3 regions of the Photobacterium kishitanii genome follow, and region 3 is predicted to be linked to each of the others. Evidence: predicted binding sites of a transcription regulator. Region 3 holds the regulator's gene; each other region holds the start of a gene.
What was found. Region 3 encodes CRP, which controls carbon source genes, mostly activating them, when cyclic AMP is high. Its sites were predicted from a motif close to TGTGANNNNNNTCACA; they were not measured.

Region 1 (4,531 bases), on a different contig from region 3:
CTCACAAAATCGGCATTTAAGTTTGCTCAATTATTTACTTAAAAGCACTTTTTATCGTTGCCAGATCAATTTAAAAACACTGCATTATTTGTAGAATTTCAGCCAATTCGTTTAGTTATTCGATTAAATAATTAAGGCTATTATCAATGAAAAACTTCAAAGTTACTTATGTTGTATCGCCACATTTTGATGTTCCTTGCCAATACAACATTAATGCAGCCAGTGAATTAGACTCGCATAAAACTGCACAGCAGGAGCTTGAGATTCGTTATCCGAACCAAAAAATCAGCATTATTACCATCAGCGAAGCATAAATTGGTTTAATTATTGAGCTTAATTATTCTGTAGTAGTTATTGTGTTTGATTTTACTACTACAGAATAAATTATCTACGCCTTCGCGATGGTCGTTAGTGTGTGTTTTATCCAATAAAACACTAATGCCATTGGTGCCAGTAGAACGACTATCGCAACACCATAACTTACAACCGCAGGCAAACCAATTCCCCATGCTAATGCAAACGCAATTCCACCAATGGCATCGGTCATCATTTTGAGTAATGAATGTTGACTAATAAGTAGCGGTAGCCATGGTAAAATTAATATCCCAACTCCGATACTCACTATATTTATCTTGGTACTTTGCTTGAACATCTGAGTCTTCTCTTAATTTAACGGCTAATTGATTGTTAGGGGCATTAATCCTTTAAGCAACTAAAATTATTACTTGCACTCAAATAACGAAACGATTGACGCAATCAACGATACATTATTACTATTAAGTAAAAGTAATTTGAGTATTAACCTTATTATCATTTACTTTAAATTTAATATAATTAGTCTACACAACATCAACCCCTTTGATGTTATTTAACCCCAATTCCTGTGTATTCCTGATTGCTCATCAGCAAACATTTCCTATTGGAGGGCACAATGAATCAACAACGCGCAGAGAATCTTTATTATTATCTTAGGGAACAAAATACACCACAAAAAGAAATGAATGTGGTGATCAAGCAACTTATTGATAATTACAATATTAATTTATATCCACTCGACCGACGTTACCGCGCACGTATTGGCTATTCTCCTAATCGATACGATATTAATAGTTATGGTACCGCAGGTTCACGCACAATGAATCAAACTCGTGGCATGCAAAAAACACATTGATTACCTACAAAAAACCCCAATAATCGATAAGCGACTATTGGGGTAAATATATTTATACCTAGATATTAGCGAAAATTTGTTAATAGCTATATCTATGGCATCAGCCTTTAAGGCGATCAACAATCAACGGCACCAAAGAAGTATAAGCATACCATCCAGCCGCAACAATAATGATTGTCCACACAATACGAGAAAACCATTGCGTCCGCTGCATATGACGCGAAGGATCGGGTTCACCACAATGAGGACAAAAATGGGCACGACGAGAAACACTACCATCACAAGCAGGACAATCCGTTAAACGCTTAGAACGTGGCTTTGTCATTGTTTCAGTCACCATCCTATCATTAACAACATCAGAGCTAGATGCTGGTTGACTAAAGTCAGGAGTATTCGCTGGGGACGCTCTATTCCCAGAACGTTTTTCTGCGTGTAATGAAAACGACACCTCATGTTTATCATTGTCGTCATCAAGTGCAGAAAATTCAGTTGTTTTCACTGTAATTCACCATTTGATCAGTTTCTGTACACAGAATACGCAATATTAAAATAATAGTCTCAATTAATATCATTGCGAGCACAATATTAACACTAAGCTCAATAAACAATCGTTACTATCATCACCCTCGAATAAATTAGCAGCAACCATTAGCGTGTAAATTTTTGGCACATCCGGCGAAATATCGTCACAGATACTACACTATTAAAGTACATTCAATTTCATATTACAGGCAAAGGAAAGCCATTATGTTGAAAATACTTACTGCCTTATTAATGACTATTATTGTCACCACCCCTACCGCAGTAGCTGCAACTGCTATCGAAATAGATCACCCATGGTCAAAAGCTGTTCCACCCACATCTAAGGTTGCTGCCGCTTTTTTATCAATTATCAATCACAGCAAGATTGACGATACCCTTATAGCAGCACGCTCACCTATCGCTGAAATTGTCGAGTTACATACTTTAAATAATGGCAATGGATTAATGCAAATGCGACAGGTTGATACCATTACAGTTACCGCTGAACATCAGCAACAATTAGAGCCTGGTGGCTTTCACGTAATGCTATTTAATCTCACCGAAGTGCTAACAATTGATTCACACTTTCCACTGACATTGATCTTTAAATACGCTGGTGAAATAACAGTGGATGTTGCTGTTAAACCAGCGACATACACTGGTAATGAACAGGCTAAAACGCATCATCATTAACATTCAGATGATTTACGTATCTAGTTTTTCTCCAGCATACATAAGATCTGTATGCTGGGCTTTATATGGCTATATTCGGTATTAGTTAACACCCATTAGCGTTTTATATTTCATAATGGCTTGCTGACAAAAATCACGCTCATCATCATCTTCAATATTATTGGTTAATTCAGCAAAAGCCTCATAACCCACTTTGCCATTTTTCACTTTCCAAACGGTGTACGAAGCTTGCTTATCTAACTCGATACGCATTCTCTCACTGTCTGATAATTGGGTTAAATTATACATATTATTCTCAGCGGCCTTTTTGGTTAATTCTACCCAAGTTCATGTTCAAGAAGAACCTCTTTCAACACTCATTATTTGAATGACTGTTTTTATCATAAACAACCATCAATAATCATTACCCTTAATGTAATCCATTACATTTTAGTGGTTATTGATTTTTTAAGAACAGATAAATAAAACTATCGATTGAAAATAAAATACATATTAATCAATAAATTAAATATTTAAATTATCACTTCCAGCTGAATAACTCACTTAACTAGCCACGAAAAAGAAAACGATACCCTTCACATTTTCAACAGATATGGTAATCAACATCATTAATCTAGTGAAATAGCCTTATTTTTGTGATCCAGATCTCAAGGTGTAAATATTTAATTCCATAAACTACTACCATAAATTGAAGCATAAACTTTGCTTCTGAATAACTCATAAACCAAGGAGCACTTCATGGCTACTCCACATATCAATGCTGAAATTGGCGATTTTGCAGAAACAATTTTAATGCCTGGTGATCCACTGCGCGCACAATTTATTGCAGAAACTTACCTAGAAAATGTAAAACGCGTATGTGATGTTCGCAGCATGTACGGTTTCACTGGTACTTACAAAGGTAAACCAGTATCAGTAATGGGTCATGGTATGGGTATCCCATCTTGCTCTATTTATGTACATGAGCTAATCAGAGATTTTGGGGTTAAAAACATCATTCGCATTGGTAGCTGTGGTGCTGTTCATGATGACGTTAAGTTAATGGACGTAATCATTGCTATGGGTGCTTCAACTGACTCAAAAGTTAACCGCATTCGTTTTGCTAACCATGATTTCGCTGCTATTGCTGACTATCACTTACTTGAAACAGCAGTAAACCAAGCACGTGCACAAAATGTTGCAGTGCGTGTCGGTAATGTATTCTCTGCTGATCTATTTTACAGCCCAGAAGTTGGTCTGTTCGATAAAATGGAAAAACTAGGCATCCTAGGTGTAGACATGGAAGCAGCTGGTATCTATGGTGTTGCAGCTGAACTTGGTGCTAAAGCATTAACTATTCTAACTGTTTCTGATCACATTAAGCGCGGCGAGAAATTAAGTGCAGAAGCACGTCAACACTCATTCAACGAAATGATGAACGTAGCACTAGAAACTGCAATCAATCTATAATTTCTTACAGCAGTAATACTGTGGCGAGAGTTTTATAGCATAAAGTGAAAGACGTGCCTTCCTGATACGTTTTTCACTTTTTTATACCTGCTAACATTTAAATTATCCATAAAAGTAATAATGTTAATAATATCTCAGCATCATCATTGCCGTTGGGTATAATCACCTCCACCTAACATGCAAAAGGCGACGCTCCATGACTTTATCTTCAACACAAACAACGTTGGATCAGTTGCCACCCGCCAGTGATAATATTCAATTCAATTATTGTAAAACGGTCGCTTGTGCTAATTTTAGTCGTACCGATCCACAATTATATGTACTCCAAAATAATAATTTACAACGTCCAGTACTTATTTGCCGCGAATGCGGTGCTTTTCCGCCAGTACTCAGTAATCATGACGTTGTTGCAGAAAAACAGCGCTTTACACTAGAACAAAATAGTGGCCTCGCTGCCTGTTCAAATAATGCTTGTCCACATAACGGACTACCCGTTCTCACCTATCGTCAGTTTTATCATGCCTTTGGTTTTAGTGGAGAACGCCAACGCTATCGTTGCAAAGCCTGTCAGCATACTTTTGTTGATCCATGGTCAAACAGTAATAACAAACATCAATTACAGCAAAAAATATTAGCGTATTTATTTACTGGATATACGGTACGAGAAATTTGCCGCCGTCTTACTATGAATCCTAA
Region 2 (4,531 bases), on a different contig from region 3:
CGGCTTGTACAACGGTATTACGATGCTGATCAGTATGTAAACTATGCTCAATACAGTGTTGTTGGATTGTATTAAGCAATTGTTGTGCTTCATCTAAATTTTGAAGCAAGAGGTGACTTCGAACAATATTACGAGCATGTAGTTGTTGGAAATGGTTACAGTATGTAATGGGTAATGTGACTGTACTAAGCCAATATTGTATGGCGTCTAGATCATTTTTTGCTTGCCAGTATAGTAGCTGGCTAAAATCATAATTCGCTAGCCAGTCGATATGGTAAGTGGTGTTTTTAACCAGATTATTGCAGATATCGAGGTAACGTGTTGCTTTATCCAGTTCACCACGCGATACCGCTATACGAGCAAGCATCGAATATGCGTGAAGTGATTGCGATTTATCAAATGGCGCTAAGATCTCAAGACATTGATGAGCACATTGTTCAGCTTCTTCCAGACGATGCCAGCACCATAAAATCTGAGCTTTGAGACGTAAAGTAAACTCATGCAAAGGCACTTGTTGTAAATGCTGTTCTTTGATTAGCTTAAGGGCCTGATCTAATAATTCAAAAGCGGCATGAATAGCACCTTGAGCAACAAGAATCTCCGACTGTTGTAATAGTGCCCATAATGCCTGATGGTAGACATGGTATTGACGAGCCATTTTTTCTGTTTGTTGCATCATGGATAATGCTTGATTTAGATTACCCAAACAGTGATGCACTTCTCCAATAACAGAGGTTGCAACTATGCGGCTGCGATAGGTCGTTGCGGGTAGTTGTCCTAACGATAATTCCGCGAGAGCTAATGCTTCTTGTGGTTTACTTTGATTTATCGCGACTTGTGCACGTAGAGCATTAAACTCACCTTGAATAGCATCATCGATGGTTAATTTTCGTAATGCTAACTCAGCTTCACTTTGAGCTAATAGCTCACCGACATTATTATAACGATGTTGACTCTGCGCTAACCACGCTCTTAATAAGCATAATCTTGGTGAACAAAATAAAGCATCTTGGTCGAGTTGCTCAATAGCATACTCTAGTAATTTTAATTCGCCTTGATGGAACATATTCCACCCATGGTCACATAAAATATCAGTGATAAGATCTTGATTTTCACTTTTTAGTGTATGAACTAAAGCTTGTTGAAAATTACCTTGCTTTAACCACGCTTTAGCAGCATTACAATGTAACTCATTACGTTGCTGGGGGATCGTTGTATAACGCTGATGACGTAAAAACTCAGCAAATAAGTGATGGAAGCGATACCAGTTATCTTCACCTTCTAATTGTGTTAAGAATAAACCAAAACGATCGAGTGACTCTAGCATAGATAAGGCATCAGAACGTGCGGTAAGCTCTGTGATTAATTCAGCATTAAACATATCCAATATTGAGCAATGTAGTAAGAAATCTTTCGTATCATCGCTGAGTTGATCAAACACTTCTTCTGCTAAGTAATCCCATAAATGACTCCGATTAAAAGCAGCAATTGATTGGGTTGAATTTGCTAATGAATGTGGTTTTTGTTTTGCGTGTAGAGCTATTAATTGTAGTGCTGATGGCCAACCTTCGACTTGTTTACGTAATGTACTCAGTAACTCGCTTTCAATATTCTCAGAAATACGTTGATGGAAGAACCGTTGAGTTTCTTCGTCATCAAAAGCTAACCCAGTATTATCAATTTCTAATAATAAATCTCGAATGCGTAGGTTAGCCGTACCTAGAGGGGGCATTATACGACTAGTTACCACAAGGGTGATGTTATCTGGCATATGCTTTAAAAAGAAACGCATACCTTCATGAATATCATCATTGTCAATAACGTGGTAGTCATCTAATACGATGTAGCAGGTTTCTTGATAATTAGACAACTCAGCAAAAAGCGCATTCATGAGTGTGGTAATACATGCAAATTGTCGGCGCTCTGCCATTGCTTGGGTTTTTAAACAAGAGCTATCAGTTGCTTTATTAACCGCTTGAAGGAAATAGTTAACAAAACGGAAAGTCTCATTGTCATTATCGTCAATATTAAACCAGCCTGTATGTGGGATATCTTTTAACCACTGTGCCGCCATGGTGGTTTTTCCATAACCTGCAGGTGAGCGAAATAGAACTAATCGATAGTAAGATGCTTGAGTGAGTGCTTCAAGGATCCGAGGTCGTAAGATAGCATTATGTAGTCGAGCAGGACGAGTAAGTTTAGAAGGTATCCACATAATTAAGCTCTTTAAGATCTGTAATTTTAAGGCTAGACACATCAGGATATTTTGCCGATGCGCTTTTATGAGTGGATACTTTAACGCGCAGTTCGTTATAGACAATACATCTTAGAATTATTGTAACTATCATCTTTATAATCTTGAGCTAACTCACATAAGCAATATATTGAGCGAGTAAATTTTATTCATTAATCACTTCTATCGTTTCCTACGCCTTAATTCTCCTCCCCTTAATCATTTCGTTAGGATGATGCTTCATTTTTTTAATCAGTGCAGCATAGGTAGTAATTAAATAATACTACGGTGAGACATAACAATGAAAAAACACATTAAAGAACAAGCATTTGATAAAGCCTCATTTAAAGCATTAGTAATAAAACATTTAGTGACTACTTATGCCCAAGATACTAAAACGGCAACTGATAAAAGTTGGTATTTAGCGGTTGGTAAAGCACTGGCAGAAATTAGTACTGGTAATTTACTAGCAACTGAAAAACGAGTTATTGATGCGAATGCACGCAGTGTTAATTATTTTTCATTAGAGTTTTTAATTGGTCGTTTAACCGGTAATAACTTAATTAGCCTTGGGCTGTATGACCAAATCAGTGAATCTGTTGCCGAGCTAGGTTTGAATCTGACTGATTTATTGGAACAAGAACGTGATCCTGCATTAGGCAATGGTGGCTTAGGTCGTTTGGCTGCATGTTTTATGGACTCGTTAGCAGCACAAGAATTTCCATCAGTGGGTTATGGCTTACATTACCAATATGGTTTATTTAAACAGTCATTTCTTAATGGGCATCAAATTGAATTCCCTGATAAATGGTGTGAGGAAGAGGGGTATCCTTGGGAAGTACAGCGTCCTGAACTAAATCAAGTTGTTGGTCTGTATGGCGATGTTAGTTCTTATACTGATGAAAATGGACAGCAGTATGATCGTTGGAACCCTGCAGTAACGTTACAAGGTATTGCATGGGATTTGCCAATTATTGGTTATAACAATCAGTCTGTATTTCCACTGCGGTTATGGGAGTGTCGTGCGCCAGAGCCTTTTAATTTAGCCAAATTTAATGATGGTGATTATATCGGTGCACAGCAAGCTCAAATTGCTGCGGGCAATGTAACCAAAGTACTTTATCCAAATGATAATCACCACCAAGGAAAGGTCTTACGTTTAACGCAACAGTATTTTCATTGTGCATGTTCAATTGCAGATATTGTTGGTCGTCATCTTAAAAAAGGCCATGAAATTAATGCATTAGCCGAGTTTGAAACTATTCAGCTTAATGATACCCATCCAACTATCGCAATTCCAGAATTAATGCGGGTGCTGCTAGATGATTTCAAACTATGTTGGGATGATGCATGGGCAATTGTGTCTAAAATCTTTGCTTATACTAATCATACTTTATTGCCAGAAGCGTTAGAGAGTTGGAGTGAGGCGCTGATTCGGGAGTTATTACCTCGTCATTTAGAGATTATTTTCGAAATTAATCATCGTCTAATGGCTGAAGTTGAAGCTAAATGGCCGGGAAATGATGATATCAAGCGTAAGCTTTCTATTATTGCAGAAGGCCAGCAGCGCATGATCCGTATGGCTAATCTTTGTGTTGCAAGTAGCTATGCCGTTAATGGTGTTGCGGCATTACATTCTGAATTAGTTAAGCGTGATTTATTTCCTGAGTTTGATGCACTATTTCCTCAACGTCTACAGAATGTTACCAATGGTATTACACCGCGACGCTGGCTTAAGTACTGCAATCCTCAATTATCAGATCTTATTAGTGAAAAAATAGGCAATGAGTGGCCTGCTAATTTAGATCAACTGGAAGCTATTGCTCAATTTGCGAGTGACGATAAATTTCAGCAACGCTACCTTGAAGTTAAAAAAACAAATAAGCAACGTTTTGCTGACTGGGTGGCTGATAATCTTGATATTGAATTAGATGTTAATGCTATTTTCGATGTGCAAATTAAACGTCTGCATGAATATAAACGTCAGCATTTAAATTTATTACATATTTTATCGCTCTATCATCGTCTATTAAATGACCCTAGTTTTGATATGTATCCTCGCGTGTTTATCTTTGCAGCCAAAGCGGCTCCTGGTTATGCCTTAGCAAAAGATATTATTTATGTCATTAACAAAGTAGCAGATAAAGTAAATAACGATCCGCGGTTGAAGGACAAGTTAAAAGTGGTCTTTGTGCCTGATTATCGTGTGAGCCTTGCTGAAATCATTATTCCAGCAGCTGATGTATCAGAACAAATTTCTACGGCAGGCAAAGAAGCATCAGGAACCGGTAACATGAA
Region 3 (4,531 bases):
GACACCCGTGATCGGGGCCATTCTCGTGAAGCAGTAATGGAATCAATTGTGCGCTCAATGGATGACTATCTTAATTACATCACGCCGCAATTTTCTCGTACTCATATTAACTTTCAACGGGTACCAACTGTTGATACCTCAAATCCTGTCAGTGCCAAAGGAATTCCAAGTTTAGATGAAAGCTTTGTGGTGATCCGCTTTCGTGGCTTAAAGAATGTCGACTTTCCGCATTTATTAGCAATGATTCAAGGTTCATTTATGTCACGCCATAATACTCTGGTTGTTCCAGGTGGCAAAATGAGCTTTGCGATGGAGCTAATTATGCGGCCTTTACTTGAACAACTGATTGAAAATGGCCAGATCGGCTAATCGTTACTTGCGTAATTAACGGTCACTAGTATCAGTAACCGTTAATAATGATAGTGTTTACGCCACAACAATCTCATAGCTGTGGCTCAGCTCGACCCCTTTACCTAACATTAAACACACTGAGCAATATTTTTCGAGTGAGTCAGCAACCACTTTACTGACTAATTGAGGCGCTAAATCATGGCCACTAACCACGAAGTGTAAATTTGCATGAGTAAAAATACGTGGCGCTTGCTCACGACGCTCAGCAGAGATATTCACTTCACAGCCAGTGATCTGCTGTTGTAAATCTTGTAATCCACTCACAACATCAACCGAGCTACAACCACCAGCGGCCATTAACACTAATTCCATCGGACTTGGTGCTTTATCACCACCATTACCATCTAAAACAACACTATGGCCTGATGATGACTGACCAACAAAAGTCATATTTTCAACCCACTTTACTCGTGACTGCATCTCTATCTCCTTTGGCTATATTATTCAGATATTAACTCTATTTTTGTTGATAATCTCATCAATGTAAACGCTATTTATTCCGGCTAATGCTAATTACGTTGCATATTTAAACCACCCAAATTAACTAACAAACCCACATTAAAACTATGCTTTTGGTGACTAACTCACAACGATGTGATCATGTGCACACTTATCTCTCATAAATGAGCGAGTCAGCTAGATCAATATCAAGAAAAAACCCTAAAAAAAGGATACAATCTTAACAAGTTCAAGTTAGCTTGCAGCCCAGCAGCTGAGTGAATAACCCCGCCAGCAAACAGTTTTGTTGAGTTATCTTCACAGAACATATTGTTGGGCAACATATGCAGAGGAAGTTAGTAATATGGTTCCAGGTAAACCGCAGACAGATCCAACTTTAGAGTGGTTTCTTTCCCATTGTCACATTCACAAATATCCATCAAAGAGCACGTTAATTCACGCTGGTGAAAAAGCAGAAACTTTGTATTACATCGTGAAGGGTTCTGTTGCTGTATTAATCAAGGATGAAGAAGGTAAGGAAATGATCCTTTCTTACCTAAATCAGGGTGACTTTATTGGTGAACTCGGCTTGTTCGAAGAAGACCAAGAGCGTACAGCTTGGGTTCGTGCCAAAAGCCCTTGTGAAGTTGCAGAAATTTCATTTAAGAAATTCCGTCAGTTAATTCAAGTTAATCCAGATATTCTAATGCGTCTATCTGCTCAAATGGCATGTCGTTTACAAGTGACAAGTCAAAAAGTAGGTGATCTTGCATTCCTTGATGTAACAGGTCGTATTGCACAGACGTTACTTAATCTTGCAAAACAACCCGATGCAATGACACACCCAGATGGCATGCAAATTAAGATCACTCGTCAAGAAATTGGCCAGATCGTAGGTTGTTCTCGCGAAACAGTGGGTCGTATTTTAAAAATGCTTGAAGAGCAAAATCTTATTTCTGCTCACGGCAAAACAATCGTGGTTTACGGTACACGCTAATTATTAGTCGTACCTTAATCGCCGATGAAACCGCAGCTTATACCTGCGGTTTTTTTTGATCTCGACTATCTCTAAATAGCACCATAAAACAAACATTGACGGAGTTAGTATTACGGTTAAATTTTAATTTGTAATCACATTCATTCATGCTACATTTCGATTACAAATGGATTTCTTAATCAATGATGGTCAATATGGATATTGAACGCTTTTCTACTAACAGTTTCACCACCGTACCAGGGGTGTTAACTAACCAGCCCACAACCATTGAAATGACAGGGTTTAGCGATAGCCGTTGCTACCTTGAACAACAAACAGGATTACGTCGCTGCCCAGCGGATGAATCAGGCGTTTGGGGTTCACCACTAGATAACTAGCTAGCAATAACAGCACTGATGTAACTAAGTGCTGTTGTTATTACTGCCATTTTCACTATCAAGTACTCAGTTAACTATTGGTACTTTCAAATATTTTATCCGCCGAGGCAGTAACAAAGCCGCTATACAATTCACCATTCGGTTGTGGATAGCGTTTAGCAAACTCGTAAAATCCACCAGGGATCTTATAAACCCCATCTCGAAAACTAACCCCAACCTCATCAGCCATCGTTGCCGATTGCTCTAACATTACCGTCGCATCACCTTTTATGTCTCCGCCTGTCTGATTAATCACAAACTGGTTATGACGCAATAAATGGTTTACCTCTTCTAAACAAGTAAATTGCTCGAGCTGATTAATACTTACCGTAAAATGATTAGCACCAAAACCGTGCGCCGCAACCCAAGCTGCATACTCACTTTCAGCCGCTAAAAATTGATAGGTTGCAAAATCAAGTTGCCATGGACGACCGCCATAAACAAAATCAGGCTGGCGAAAATAATCATCATCGACCTGATCTAATAAACCGCGCACTGCAAGTTGCAATTCGGCCGAACAGCCGCCTAACTGTAATTCACTAATAAAGACTTTGGGGAGTAAAGGGTTTTGGTGAGCAAAATATTCGGCATACAGCTTTTTAGCACTGAAATGATATTTAGCTTGCGGTTGATAACCCAACGCAATAAACGGAGCAGCAACAACCGCTAAACCACACTTAGGTAACCCAAAGCTACGTAACGCGATATGATCATTTAATAATGCGACATCTTCGGTTAATAATCGCTGTATTTGCACCGCTGATGGGCATAATCGCTGACTATAATCGTGCCACAAGCTATCAAAAAGTTGCGTAATCGATTCCATAACCTACCCGCTTAATTTAAAGCATAATCACTTTATAGATCTTAGTTCAAGCTCACACCTGGCGCTAATTGCGACGGTAATTGTAATTGTTCCCCTTCAACAGATGCCATTGGGTAAGCACAGTAATCTGCTGCATAATAAGCACTTGGACGCAGGTTACCTGAAGCACCTGGCCCACCAAAAGGTGCATCACCACTGGCGCCAGTTAAAGGCCGATTACGATTAACGATCCCAGCTCGAATATGGTCAATAAAATAACGCCATTGTTGGACATCGGTTGATATTAACCCTGCGGCGAGTCCATAACGCGTTTGATTAGCACTCACCACCGCTTGGGTAAAATCATGGTAACGACTGACCTGTAATAGCGGCCCAAAATACTCTTCATCCATCAGCTCCGTAATCGCACTGACATCAATAATAGCCGGTGTAACTAACGCACCTTGCCCTCGTGTTGCGGCTAACAAAGCAACGCCACCCGCGTTTATTAATTGCTGCTGATTGACAATAATTTGATCGGCAGCCACATTTGATATCAATGGCCCCATAAAAGGTGCCGGTGTTGCTAATGGATCCCCCACTATCAATTGCGACGCGACTGTCACCAACCGCGCTAACAATTCATCACCGGCTTTTCCTACCGCTATATATAATCGCCGCGCACAAGTACAGCGCTGTCCCGCACTTAAAAAAGCTGACTGGATGATGGTATACACTGCCGCATCAATTGCGCCATATTGTGGGCCAACAACCAATGGATTATTACCCCCCATTTCTAAAGCCAACATTTTTTGAGGCTGCCCTGCAAATTGCTGATGCAATAAATGTCCAGTGTGAGCACTACCAGTAAACAATACTCCAGCAACCCCTGCCGCCGCAGCTAAAGCCATTCCTGTTGAACTTCCCCCTTGCACTAAATTAATCACCCCAGCAGGGATACCCGCCTGCTGCCACAACTCACACATCAGTTGCGCCGTTTTTGGCGTAAGTTCAGACGGTTTAAACACCACTGTATTCCCTGCCAGCAATGCCGGAATAATATGGCCGTTAGGTAAGTGAGCTGGAAAGTTATAGGGTCCAAATACCGCCATGACGCCCAAAGGACGATGGCGGACAATCATGGTTGTATCAGCTTGTTGCCGTTGGCGCGTACCTGTACGCTCATGGTAAGCCTGAAGTGATAATGCTACCTTAGCAATCATGGCTGCCACCTCAGTGGTACTTTCCCATAACGGCTTACCTGTTTCAGTAGCAATAGTACGAGCAAGTTGTGGCTGGTGTTGCTGCACTAATTGAGCAAAGCATTCTATTACTGCCAATCGCTCACTAAGAGTGGTATTACACCAGGTTAAAAACGCAGTTTCTGCGGTAGTAACAGCGACTTCAACTTGCGCTGTCGTTGCGGCCTTACCTTGCCAAACCACACTACCATCATAAGGATTG

Region 1: deoD (purine-nucleoside phosphorylase) is a predicted target of CRP. The motif match lies at 3,021-3,036, and genes of this name have one in related genera.
Region 2: malT (HTH-type transcriptional regulator MalT) is a predicted target of CRP. The motif match lies at 2,358-2,373, and genes of this name have one in related genera.

The regions. Positions count from the first base shown of each region.
Region 1 covers NZ_LN794353.1:1,111,189-1,115,719, reverse strand. The annotation lists gene PPBDW_RS20285 (addiction module component) at 147-314, shown strand; gene PPBDW_RS20280 (hypothetical protein) at 389-622, opposite strand; gene PPBDW_RS20275 (hypothetical protein) at 932-1,171, shown strand; gene PPBDW_RS20270 (zinc ribbon domain-containing protein) at 1,272-1,670, opposite strand; gene PPBDW_RS20265 (copper chaperone PCu(A)C) at 1,919-2,386, shown strand; gene PPBDW_RS20260 (DUF3283 family protein) at 2,468-2,674, opposite strand; gene deoD (purine-nucleoside phosphorylase) at 3,125-3,835, shown strand; gene PPBDW_RS20250 (lactate dehydrogenase) at 4,032-4,531, shown strand, end outside.
Region 2 covers NZ_LN794353.1:1,529,459-1,533,989, forward strand. The annotation lists gene malT (HTH-type transcriptional regulator MalT) at 1-2,215, opposite strand, end outside; gene PPBDW_RS21800 (glycogen/starch/alpha-glucan phosphorylase) at 2,535-4,531, shown strand, end outside.
Region 3 covers NZ_LN794352.1:304,127-308,657, reverse strand. The annotation lists gene PPBDW_RS01625 (phosphoribulokinase) at 1-369, shown strand, start outside; gene PPBDW_RS01620 (OsmC family protein) at 427-831, opposite strand; gene crp (cAMP-activated global transcriptional regulator CRP) at 1,214-1,846, shown strand; gene PPBDW_RS01610 (hypothetical protein) at 2,029-2,223, shown strand; gene PPBDW_RS01605 (DUF1338 domain-containing protein) at 2,294-3,088, opposite strand; gene astD (succinylglutamate-semialdehyde dehydrogenase) at 3,130-4,531, opposite strand, start outside.